4 regions of the Bacillus sp. JJ1562 genome follow, and region 3 is predicted to be linked to each of the others. Evidence: riboswitches for the same ligand, from Rfam matches in the RefSeq annotation. Region 3 holds a riboswitch; each other region holds the start of a gene.
What was found. A riboswitch is a leader RNA that binds a small molecule or an ion and turns the genes downstream of it on or off. The one in region 3 is predicted to bind S-adenosylmethionine.

Region 1 (3,165 bases), on a different contig from region 3:
AAATAATAAAAGGGATTGGACGAACAATATTCACTAATAAGTTAAGTACGAGAAATATATATTTATTTTCCAATATGTTCCCTTTACGTGTGACAAAAAAGAGCACCCCCATTGCTATACCAATAATGCTTGAAAAAACTAACGTAAAAACTACCATCAAAATCGTTTCACCAGTTGCTTCGACAATACGAGGCCAAAATGTACTCCAATCAACTCTCATGGTTAATCACCTCCCTTATTTCAACAATTTGTTCAAGTTCATTGATTACTTGCTGAATTAATTGATCGGAACCCTGAAACTCAACAATTAAACTACCAAACAATTGATCCTGTAACTCGTTAATGCTTCCGTAAATAATATTGAAATCAATCCCATGCTTTCTCGTTACTCGTGACAGTATTGGCTCACTAGAAGCACCACCTGAAAAAATCACACGATACAAATTTCCTGAATGGTTATTGCGCAATTTTTCTAAAAGTTTGCTAGAAAGCTTGTCGTTTAACACAGAACTAATAAAGTTTTTCGTCGTTTTTGATTGTGGGTTCGAAAATATATCATAAACATTTCCTTCTTCAATCACAGATCCATTTTCCATAACGGCCATTCGATGACAAATACTACGGATTACATGCATCTCATGAGTAATAAGCAAAATTGTAATATTATACTCTTCATTAACCTTACGTAATAATTGAAGGATTTCTCCTGTTGTTTCGGGATCCAACGCAGAAGTCGCTTCATCACAAATAAGAATGTCTGGTGATGTCGCAAGCGCTCTTGCAATACCGACTCTTTGCTTTTGTCCACCCGAGAGCTGCTCTGGGTATTGATCTGCCTTATCTTGCAAACCAACAAATTGAAGTAATTCTTTCACACGGTTGTCAATTTGCTGTTTCGGCATCTTAGCAAGTTTTAAAGGATAAGCGATATTTCCATATACTGTACGTGAGTTAAAAAGATTAAAAGATTGAAAGATCATCCCTATTTTTCTTCGTAATTTCCGTAGATTTGCTTGAGAAATACTAGAAATGTCTAAGTCGTTAACCAATACCCTTCCAGACGTAGGACGTTCCAGTAAATTAACGAGTCGGAGCAATGTACTTTTACCAGCACCACTAAATCCAACCACCCCAAAGATTTCTCCTTTTGAAATTGTTAAGGAAATATCTTTTACCGCTTGTATCTCTTTCCCACCGGAACTAAAAACCTTACTTACTTCCTCAAACTTAATCAACTTGTAATCCCCCTCTGTTTATGGTCACTTTTAATGACCCAAAGTTTTACTCCTAGAAAACGAATCCCCTTTAAAAAAGACAAGAAAAAAAGGCATCCTTATTCCAATATCATCAAAAGAAGCTATTGGATAAAGATGCCTTTAGTTGTCTAATCGGCATAGTATTTTTTTATATGTAATCTTTCTAGTTACGGAGCCATACTTTCCCATCCCCCCTATTCATTCAATGCCCTAATTGACCAATGAGCACGTAATTTTGGCAAAAAATAAAACCCTCTTCACCAAAGAAGAGAGTTTAAAGTTTAAATTTAATCTTCTCTTCTTATCTTTCAAGCTCTTTGCTTGCAGGATTTGGCACAGTACTAACTAGTCTGTTGCCGAGGCTTCAAAGGGCCAGTCCCTCCACCTCTCTGGATAAGAATTCATCGATAATTTAATTGTACTTAATAAGTTACATGGAACACCTTTAATTGTCAATAAGTTTTTTAAAAATTCTTGTTATTATTTTAGGTAATAATTTACTTATGATACGGTTAATCATAATGTATCTAAATGAGTATTTAACTTTTCCTATTTGGTGATTGAACAATATCCTTTTATCTATATAGTTATTTATTTTTCAACACCTCGGCAAGTTCATACAAGGAATGGTGTTGTTTAATTTGGTAGTTCCGACCTTCCTTTTGCAGGTAATTTTTATCGCAAAATTTTGTAAGTACATGCAATAGGTGCCGATAAGATACACCTAAATAATCACAAACTATTACGTGTTTCTCCCTATAAATCCCTTCATCAGCAGTTTGCAAAATAAAATCGGCAAGCCTATTTTCAAGAGGGAAAGCGAGGCTCTGTGAATACTTTGCTGCCATAAGTGTTGCTTTTACACTTAATAACTTAGTTAATTCACGTAGAAACTTTGTATCCCCAAGTAATTTTGCGCGATATCGATAAAATGGAAGTGCAAAACAAATAGTCTTCGTTGATACTTGAATTCCCTTTGTATAGTACACATCATTTAATAATTCCATCTCCCCAATGTAGTCATTTGCACTAATAAAATTTATTAAAGATACTTTCCCATTTTGATGTGTTACATATATTTTTGCTTTTCCTTCCGTTACATAAAATAAAAAATCCGGTCTCCTTCCCTCTTGAATAATCCATTCACCACGTTGATATTCGTGCACTTCTATAAACTCTTCAACTTGAAAGGAAAATAGATGTGCTATTGAGTTATTTTCCAAATACAGCCGTTTCTTCTCACCTTTGTAAATTTCCATACTCCACCTCAAAAACATGAGATATCTCATATTAATTCTATATATTCCATGATATCATGCGATCAATAAGGAGGGTAAGTATGAATACACAACGTTGGATGAGTACACATTTTTTTAGTTTTTTTATGACATGGGGTATTTTTCTACCTTATTGGTCAGGTTGGATGATTTTTACAAAAGGAATTACAGTCTCAGAAGCTAGTTTAATCATGAGCCTCGGTTTAATCGCAAGAGGCCTGTCCACATTATTTGCATTTCCTTATTTATCAGAGAGATTTAGCCATAAAATTCAATTAAATGTGGCAGGAATCGGCACACTGGTTGCACTTCTTTGTTATATTCCGGCAAGTTCCTTTGCTAGTTTACTAATAGTAACGATTGTTTTACACATATTTTATCCAACTTTGATGCCAGCTTTAGATAGTGCTGCTAGTGTCCTTGTGCAAAGTAAACAGTTAATACACTATGGAAGAAGTCGTCGATGGGGATCCATTGGATTTGTCTCAGTCGGCATAATTTTAACCATTTTTACAGGAATGTTTGGAGATGAAGTTATTTTCTGGGCACTATTGCTCGGTATAATTGGATTTTTGTGTCTTAGTTTTATGAGTGCGCCTGATATTTTATCTAAAAAGCCACAAGTAGATCAG
Region 2 (3,165 bases), on a different contig from region 3:
CAAAGAAATCCAAAAGATAACTATGTTTAGTTTATGCGATGAAAAAAGTAATTACTAATTGAAAAAGCCTTTCTGCAATAAAAGAGCAGAAAGGCATAATCTAGCGGGTCCTTTCTCTCATCTTCCAAAGCCTTTGCTTTGTGTGAATTGGCACCTTTTCAACTGATGTTGACGGTTGCTGGGTTTCATCGGGCACATCCCTCCACCACTCTAAATAAGAGTAATCAACTTTATTTACTTTTTTATCGTACTAAACAACTTGAAAGTTATCTTATCACCTCTAAGGCATAAGTGTCAATGAAAATATGTGACTAATGTACCAAAGTTAAACTGTTGGCAAAGGTAAAACTGAACTTGTTCCATTTGCTGTTTTAATGGCTTGCTCTAGATCCTCTAAAATATCTTCAATATTTTCAATTCCAACAGATAAGCGAACTAAGTCTTCAGAAACACCAGACAACTTTAGATCTTCCGGACTTAATTGCTGATGTGTTGTGCTTGCTGGGTGAATGATTAAACTCTTTGCGTCACCAACGTTTGCAACATGTGACCAAAGCTCAACATTATTGATTAGCTTCTCACCAGCTTCTCTTCCGCCTTTTATACCGAAAATAATAACTGAGCCTGCACCTTTTGGTAGGTATTTATCAGCTAATTGCTTGTTAGGGTGATCGTCTTCACCAGGATACAATACCCAGTCAACCCCAGGATGGTTTTTAAGATAAGAAACCACTTTTTTCGTATTTGCAATATGCTCCTTCATTCGAACGTGTAATGTTTCAAGACCTAGGTTAAATTGGAATGAATTATAAGGACTTAGAGCTGGACCTAAATCACGAAGAAGTTGAACTCTTGCTTTGATAATATATGCAACTGGCCCTAACGCTTCAGCAAAGACCAAATCATGGTAGCTTGGATCTGGTGTTGTAAATCCAGGAAATTTTGGTGAATTCCAATCAAATTTACCACCATCGACGATAATTCCACCCATTGTTGTTCCATTACCTAGTAACCATTTTGTAGCAGAATGAACAACAATATCTGCCCCATGTTCAATTGGTCTACACAAGTATGGTGTTGCAAATGTATTGTCAATAATTAGCGGAATTCCTGCTTCATGGGCAATGTTTGCAACAGCTTCAATATCAAGGATATCTAAGCTTGGGTTTCCGATCGTTTCAGCAAAGATCGCCTTTGTATTTGGCGTAATGGCTTGTCGGAAGTTTTCAGGATTTGTTGGTTCTACTAAATGTGTCTTAATTCCATATTTAGGAAGCGTGTTAGCGAATAAGTTATAAGTTCCACCATACAGGGTAGAAGCAGATACAATCTCATCTCCTGCACCAGCAATATTCAGAATCGCTGTTGTAATTGCAGCCATTCCACTTGAGACTGCTAATGCACCAACTCCACCCTCTAATTGTGCAACTCTTTCTTCAAAAACAGTTGTTGTTGGGTTGTGGATACGAGTATAAATATAACCATTTTCCTTTAGACCAAATAGATTTGCTGCATGTTCGGTTGAATTAAATTTATATGCATTTGATTGATAGATTGGAACTGCTCTTGCTCCAGTTACTGGATCAGCTTCAAGACCCCCATGTATCGCGATTGTTTCGGGTCTATAATTTTTTTGTTTTTCACTCATTTGAATCTCTCCCTCTGTTTTTATGTTTATAAAAATATAAAAACCTCTTCGATAAGAAGAGGTGTATGTACGGTTTCTCTTCTTATCTTTCAGACAAACTAAGTCTGATGGATTTAGCACCGTGTAAATTAACCGGTTGCCGGGCTTCATAGGGCCATTCCCTCCGCCACTCTTGATAAGATTATCGATATGAAATTTTAATACTTTAAAAGGTTAATATTATGCTAACTCTTTTTTTATTATAAGTCAATATGAATTTTTAGAAAAAATGAGCAATTTAAAATTCCGCGTTTATTTAATATTTCTAAGCCAGTATGGAACACGTTCTACAAATATTGTTAATTTGCTCCTTTTTTTCAGGAAATACGATATTTTCCCCCGCATTAACGGGCAGTAAAACCCCCACCTCAAACTTTAGTGAAAACGAAGAAATTTAGGCGGAGGATAACTGCCATAAAGCCCGATTGGTTCAACTAACAATCAGTAGGGGATGATGAAAACCCCTACTGATTGAAGTTTCACTTTATGATATTTTCGCTAGTGGTTTTCCCTCATTTTTAAAGGAATTTCTACTAAAAACAAGTAGGAAATAAAGTGATCCAATTAAATACAAGACAGCCGTAATTGTAAACACATATGCATAACCCCAATAAGCCCCATGCAACATCACAATTGAGGTCGATACGGGTCCCATTAATGCCCATCCTAATGAAAACACCATCTGATTGACTGAATTGGCAAGCCCCTTCATCGAATCGTTCACGCGTCCCATAATAAGAGATGCTTGGATCGGATTACCCGCATTCATTAATGCTTGTCTAAATAAAAATGCGATAGCCGCTATGTAAAGATTTTCAGTATACCCTGTGAGTAAAAGGAATGGAAGCGATGATAATTGCAAATAAACCACTGCGCGAACCTCTCCCACCTTACTAACAATGAAGGGACCTATAATCATTGCAATTGCTGTTGCTGCTTGACCCAATGATAGAATTAAACCGATAATTGTATTACTAGCTAGAAAGCGATCTGCAAAATACAAATTCAAATATGGAATGACTAATCCTGAACCGAATCCAATGATCATCTGTGCAATGGCAAACATAGCAATTAGTTTAATTTGCGATTTATTTACCTTTAATTTTTGACCAAAAGATTCTACTTTTTCAATTTGCGGTTGTTGTCTACGTTGTTCATTCATCTTAATGATTGGTAGAATTCCTGCAATATAGATGATCGTTGCAATTAAAAGAGTGATTCTTACACTCCATAGTCCACTCATATGAAATATAAATTGGAATGAGTCAGATAATGCCCCACCTGCAATGTTTCCAACGACCTGCGCAAACATCATGATTGCTGAATGAAAGCTAAAGAGATGAACTCTTTGCTTAGCGGTTGAATTTTCCGCTAGCCATGGGATACCAGAAACCTGAATAAAGGCCGTTGACAAACCAGTTAAAAATGCTGTCGCTACGAGTAGCTGTTCAACATCTAGGATACTTCTTGCAAAGAAT
Region 3 (3,165 bases):
GTAAAGCTGTTTCCACAATTCTCGCAAAAAATGGTATTGCTGCGACTGAAAGTGAAACAGATGCTGCCGTTGGCCCAATCGTCGTACCCACGATGAAATTCGTGATTGGTATCAATGCGACAAGCAAGATGATAAACGGAATCGAACGAATTAGGTTCACGACAAATCCTAAAACAGTTTGAACCACTTTGTTTTCTAAAAATAACCCTTTATCGGTTACATATAGAAAAATCCCCACTGGAAGTCCGATTACTACAGCAATAAGTAATGATATAGCAATCATATAGATGGTTTGAAAAAACGCTGTATTAATATCAGGGAGAAGCTCCACGAGATGATTAAAATCAATTCCCATCACGTAACACCTCCACTTGTGCAGCACGTTCTTCAATAAAGTTCACTGCTGATTCTATTTCTTCTTTATTACCCCTTAACTCCATGATAAAAATACCAAGCGGTGTGTCTTGAATATATTCAATGGAACCATGTAGGAAATTCCCCTTTACATTGAAGGTCTGAAGCATATCTGAAATAACACCCTCACCAGCAACATTTCCTTTGAACATAACCTTCACTATCGGCCCTTCACATGAATCGAGGATAACTTCAGGAATTTCAAAGGAAACTACACTTTCAATAAATTCCTTCGTTAATTCAGTTTGCGGACTTGCAAATACATCGTAAACAGAACCTTCTTCAATGACCCTTCCGTCTTGCATAATCGCCATACGGTTGCAAATTTCCTTCACAACATCCATCTCATGGGTAATGAGGACAATCGTAATCCCAAGTTCTTTATTAATCTTTTTTAAAAGCTTTAAGATTGATTTTGTTGTTGTTGGGTCCAGTGCAGAAGTTGCTTCATCACAAAGCAACACTTTTGGATCGTTTGCTAGTGCTCTCGCAATCCCTACCCTTTGCTTTTGACCACCACTTAGCTGTGATGGATAGACATCCTTTTTATCCAAAAGCCCTACCATCTCAAGTAAATCTTCAACTCGTTTTTTGATTCGATCTTTTGGTACATTAGCAGCCATTAAGGAAAACGCGATGTTTTCGAAAACTGTTTTTTGACTAATTAAATAGAAATGTTGAAAAATCATTCCGATTTTCAAACGCGCGGAACGTAATTCACTGCTTTTCAGGGAAGTGAGATCTACTCTATCGACTAAGATATTTCCTGAGGTTGGTCGTTCGAGCAGGTTGATACAGCGCAAGAGGGAACTTTTTCCGGCTCCTGAGTATCCAACGATCCCAAAGATTTCTCCGGTTTCTATTTGTAATGACACATTGTCAACACCTGTGACAGTCCCATTCTTTGTTTTATATATCTTTGAAAGATTCCGAATTTCAATCATATAAATACCTCTTTTGTTACTCTATTTTTTAACGCAAAAATGCCTCCTTCACACTGAAAGAGGCATCGAAATACAAGGATTTATCTCGACTTATCTTTCAGAATGAAAATCATTCTGCAGGAATTGGCACCTTCCCTTAATGGGGGTTGCCGGACGTCGTAGGGCCTAGTCCCTCGGTCGCTCTGGATAAGTTTGAAAATTTTCTTTAATTTGTATAGTAAGATACTACTAGTTTATTAGTTTTTTGTCAATAACGTTATAACACTACCTACCAAGTGTTAAACGCTTCCATCTTTATTATCTCAATGGTTACATTTTTCAAAAAAAGTTTATTGGATATTAAAAAGCCCATTTCCGAGAATGGGAAGGGCAACTGTCAGCTGCTTAAGGCTAAATGATGATAAGCGATATCCATATTGTTTTTAAGTTCTTCCGGATTGTCGTGGTAGACGACCTTCCCCTTACTTAAAATATACACATCATCTGCGATTCGTAATGCCGTTGAGATATTTTGTTCAACTAAAAGCATCGACATTCCGGACTCTTTTAATTTTAAGAGAACATCCATAACTTCTCCAACCATTAATGGGGATAGTCCCTCTGTCGGTTCATCGAGCAGCAGGATTTTCGGATTTCTCATCAATGCCCTACCAATTGAAAGCATCGACTGTTCCCCCCCACTAAGGGTTCCCGCATGCGATTTTTCACGTTCCTTTAAACGAGGAAAGTAGTGAAAGATCTTCTCTAGGTTCCAATCGCCTTTTTTGAAATCAGCGAAAACGGTTAGATTTTCTGTCACAGTTAGGTTCGGAAAAATTCTTCTACCCTGTGGGACAATTCCAATTCCCTTCTTGGCAATTTGGTGACTTTGGAGTGAGGCCATATTTTGACCTTCAAATAAGATTTCCCCTTGAACTTTTTTTACAAAGCCAATAATGGAATGCATCGTTGTTGTTTTCCCCATGCCATTTCTTCCGAGCAGAGTTACAACCTGCCCTTGTTTCACCTCGAGATTTATACCATGAAGAATGTGACTGGAACCGTAGAAGCTATTAACTTCTTTTAGTTTAAGCATGTGCAGCCTCCTCGCGACCGAGGTAAATTTCCTTTACCTCTTCATTTTCACGAACAGCTTCTGGTGTGCCATCCGCAATGAGTTTTCCAGTATGAAGGACAATCACCCGGTCCATATTACCGAACAACACATCAATATCATGTTCAATCATACAGATCGTTACTTCTTTTGGTAGTTTATTAATCAGCGCAATAATTTGGTCGGTTTCAACCTGTGACATACCTGCAGTCGGCTCATCTAAAAGGAGAAGCTTCGGTTTTCCGGCAATCGCCATGACAATCTCAATTTGTCTTTGAACCCCATAAGAGAGCTCTTGTACCTTCATGTTACTATATTGTTCAAGGCCCCATTCATGTAAAAGTGCATCTGTTTCTTCATGAAGTTCACTGTAGTTTTTAAGACTGACACTTTTCCACCATTGAGTATGCTCTTTTCTCATTTTTTGCAATACGAGACGAACATTCTCCTTAACCGTTAATCCAAACATCAGATTATTTTTCTGAAAAGTACGAACGATTCCATTTTCCGTCCGTTTATAATTAGGAACCTTCGTTATATCCTGGTCAAAATAAGTAATTGTCCCCCCACTAGGGTTCAAGTCTCCCGCAATCATGTTAAAAAAGGTTGTCTTTCCGGCACCATTGGGTCCGATTAGTCCAACACGTTCGCCAACAGAAACCGCTAATGTAATATCTTCGATTACTTTTAACCCACCAAAATGCTTTGATAAAT
Region 4 (3,165 bases), on a different contig from region 3:
TGTTCTGTCTACATAGTTTCGTAGAATTCCAAGCTCTTTAATGGATTTTCGGTCACGAATCAACTCTTTTCCTAATTGAAGAGCATGTTGTTTCGCTGAGATTCTTTGCTCAAAGTTTTCAATTCCATCCAAATCGGCTACATGTGCTAGCCCGATTGTTCTGCGAATTAATTCACAGCCTGCAAATCCAATCGCATCTTCAAATGCATGCTCAAGAACATATTCCAAATAGCCTTCAGTATCACGGTATAGATCTACAGCTTCATTTTTCCAAGCTTGTGAAAATATTGCCGAAAACACATCCCATGTTTTTTCAATATGTTGATAGAGTGGCTCACGTTTTTCAGAATCTCGTGAAATCGCATTTAATAATAGATTTGCAATGAATTGACCAAGGTCAAAGCCAAGTGGTCCAAAATAAGCAAATTCAGGATCTATTACTTTTGTCTCTGCATCGCTTGCGAAAATACTTCCTGTGTGTAAATCGCCGTGTAATAGAGCATCTGCTTGAGTTAAGAACTTTTGCTTTAACTTTGCAACCTCAAGCTTAAGTGGTTGGTCAGCCCAAATCTGCTCAACATCATTTCGTAGCTCCTCTTCAAAGCTGTTTGTATCAATATCAAAAAATGGATCTGTGAAAACAAGATCTTCTGTAATTTTACAAAGGTCAGGGTTAATAAATTTTTGTACAAGTACTTTTTTCTTTGTTGGCTCTAGTCCAAAGTCTGATGAATAAAATAGAGTTTTTGCTAAATATGTCCCGATGTGCTCTGATAAAAGAGGGAAGTTTTTACCCTCAATTAGTCCAGTTCTTGAAATTTGTAAACGGGAGAGGTCTTCCATCACAGTAACGGCTAATTGCTCATCCGTATAATAAACCTTTGGCACAAGTGCTGGAACATGGTCAGCAGCCGTTAATAATGCATTAGCTTCAATGGTTGCTCGCTTCAAGGATAGAGGCCAGCTCTCACCAACAACCTTTGCATAAGGTAATGCTTGCTTAATGATGATTCCTTTTGCGTTATCTTCAGGGGTAATATGAAAAACTAAATTTAGATTTCCATCTCCGATTTCCTTGCATCGTAGCACTGTTCCTTCTTCAAACAAGCGAAGTCGATTGGCTAAGGCCACCGCAGTACTTTCTGTTAAAGGTTCATAAATTGATTGATAAGAAATTGACATTTTATATACCTCCAGTAATACATTTTTATAGTCGTTGGAGGCTTTTCTAAAACAGAAAAGCCTCTTTCACATTCGAAAGAGGCTTGAAGACGCTGCATCAAACCTCTTATCTGCCAAGAAGTTCAATACTTCCTGTTGGAATTAGCACCGTGCCTTGTGGGTTTCCCCGGCGCTAATAAAAAGCGCCCCACCTTACGATGGAATTACAGTCGGTTGCTGGGCATCATCGGGCCAAGTCCCTCTGCCTACTCTTGATAAGAGATCAATATTAAAGATATTTAATTATATGTTAATACTGAAAAGAATGATATCAACGAATACACATAATTGTCAATATATTTTTCACTTTATTCAGGCGGGGTTCAAATCCCGACTAAATAAAGTGAAGCCTCCGGCGGAGACATGCGATTTTCAAAGGAAATTTTCCCCGCATTAACTGGTACTAAGCCCTCATAGAGGACAACTACCAGTAAATGCCCGATTGGTTCAACTAACAATCGGCAAAATAAATTTCACCGATTGAAGATTCACTGTATCTCGCTTAGGATCAAAGACTAAGAACGCCACTTCCTGTGGCAACGTCTTTGTGACCCACCTCGTGTGGGCCTAAAAAATCAGGGTGCAAATACTCCTAGGTGTTTTTGATTTTAATTTCTATGAATGATAAAAATTAGGACGACGATCTTGGAAAATAGGAATTTGTTTTCTGACTTCTTGTACCTTGCTAAGGTCAATTTCACCAACTAACGTAGTTGCATCAGTACCTGCTTCGGCAATAATGGTTCCCCAAGGATCGATAATCATCGAATGCCCGCCAAACACGTTATCTGGGTTACTTCCAACACTGTTACAAGCAACAACATAGCATTGATTTTCTATCGCACGACTTAGGAGGAGAGTACGCCAATGCTCAAGGCGTGGGAGCGGCCATTCCGCTACCACGAATAAAATTTCTGCGCCACTTGTTGTATGTGCGCGAATCCATTCGGGGAAGCGAATGTCATAGCAGATGACCCCGGCAGCAGGTACATTTTCAATCGTAAAATCACCTTTTGCATCGCCAGCCTTTAAATACAAATGCTCATCCATAAGCTGGAATAAATGAAGCTTACTGTATTCACTAGTCATTTCACCATCTCGATTAAAGACAAACATAGTGTTTGTAACGCCTTGCTCAGTCTTTTTGGCAATAGAGCCGGCTACTATATTAACAGAGTATTGTTTTGCTAAATTTTTCATAAATTCTTTCGTTTCGTCACCATTATTATCCGCAATTTCATCTAGTCTCGTTAAGTCATATCCCGTTGTCCAAAGCTCTGGTAGGATAATAATATCGGGTTTATCCGTAGTCATTGTTTTTTTGATCTCTTTAGATATTAGGTCAAAATTTTCTTGCGGTTTTCCAATTTGAATATCATACTGAATACATGCAATTTTTAGATTCATTTAAGGTCCTCCCTATGAAATGATACTTTACAAGTTAACTCTAACAATATATGATTTTAGACTAGTATTTCAAGTATTTTGAAGAAGGTGTAGATGTGAAAAATTTCAAACAATCAGAAATTCTGAAAAATTTACCGAAACAGTTTTTCGCTTCACTTGTTGCAAAGGTGAACAATGTCGTTGCCGATGGGCACGATGTCATAAATTTAGGTCAGGGAAATCCTGATCAGCCAACGCCACAACATATTGTAGAAGCCTTAAAAAAGGCTGCGGACCAACCGAAATTTCATAAATATTCTCCGTTTCGCGGGCATTCATTTTTGAAAAAAGCAGCAGCAGATTTTTATCAACGTGAATACGGAGTTGAACTTGACCCAGAAAAGGAGGTTGCTATTCTTTTTGGAGGAAAAGCAGGATTAGTTGAAATTCCACAATGCCTTTTAAATCCAGGTGATGTTGCATTGGTCCCAGATCCTGGTTACCCCGATTATTGGTCAGGGGTTGAACTTGCTAGAGCCGAAATGGCTTATATGCCAC

Region 1: it holds a riboswitch for S-adenosylmethionine, as region 3 does, so the genes downstream of both, V7097_RS14425 (methionine ABC transporter ATP-binding protein) here and V7097_RS05865 (methionine ABC transporter ATP-binding protein) in region 3, are expected to answer to the same signal.
Region 2: it holds a riboswitch for S-adenosylmethionine, as region 3 does, so the genes downstream of both, V7097_RS13035 (O-acetylhomoserine aminocarboxypropyltransferase/cysteine synthase family protein) here and V7097_RS05865 (methionine ABC transporter ATP-binding protein) in region 3, are expected to answer to the same signal.
Region 4: it holds a riboswitch for S-adenosylmethionine, as region 3 does, so the genes downstream of both, mtnK (S-methyl-5-thioribose kinase) here and V7097_RS05865 (methionine ABC transporter ATP-binding protein) in region 3, are expected to answer to the same signal.

Annotation. Positions count from the first base shown of each region.
Region 1 covers NZ_JBALOQ010000022.1:40,479-43,643, forward strand. The annotation lists gene V7097_RS14420 (methionine ABC transporter permease) at 1-220, opposite strand, end outside; gene V7097_RS14425 (methionine ABC transporter ATP-binding protein) at 210-1,235, opposite strand; SAM riboswitch class I at 1,555-1,656, opposite strand; gene yeiL (transcriptional regulator YeiL) at 1,844-2,515, opposite strand; gene V7097_RS14435 (MFS transporter) at 2,596-3,165, shown strand, end outside.
Region 2 covers NZ_JBALOQ010000019.1:60,342-63,506, forward strand. The annotation lists SAM riboswitch class I at 115-221, opposite strand; gene V7097_RS13035 (O-acetylhomoserine aminocarboxypropyltransferase/cysteine synthase family protein) at 326-1,648, opposite strand; SAM riboswitch class I at 1,728-1,830, opposite strand; gene V7097_RS13040 (MFS transporter) at 2,172-3,165, opposite strand, start outside.
Region 3 covers NZ_JBALOQ010000008.1:79,814-82,978, reverse strand. The annotation lists gene V7097_RS05870 (methionine ABC transporter permease) at 1-355, opposite strand, end outside; gene V7097_RS05865 (methionine ABC transporter ATP-binding protein) at 345-1,358, opposite strand; SAM riboswitch class I at 1,446-1,551, opposite strand; gene V7097_RS05860 (ABC transporter ATP-binding protein) at 1,735-2,433, opposite strand; gene V7097_RS05855 (ABC transporter ATP-binding protein) at 2,426-3,165, opposite strand, start outside.
Region 4 covers NZ_JBALOQ010000034.1:77,508-80,672, reverse strand. The annotation lists gene mtnK (S-methyl-5-thioribose kinase) at 1-1,182, opposite strand, end outside; SAM riboswitch class I at 1,286-1,443, opposite strand; gene V7097_RS18960 (carbon-nitrogen family hydrolase) at 1,837-2,628, opposite strand; gene V7097_RS18955 (pyridoxal phosphate-dependent aminotransferase) at 2,724-3,165, shown strand, end outside.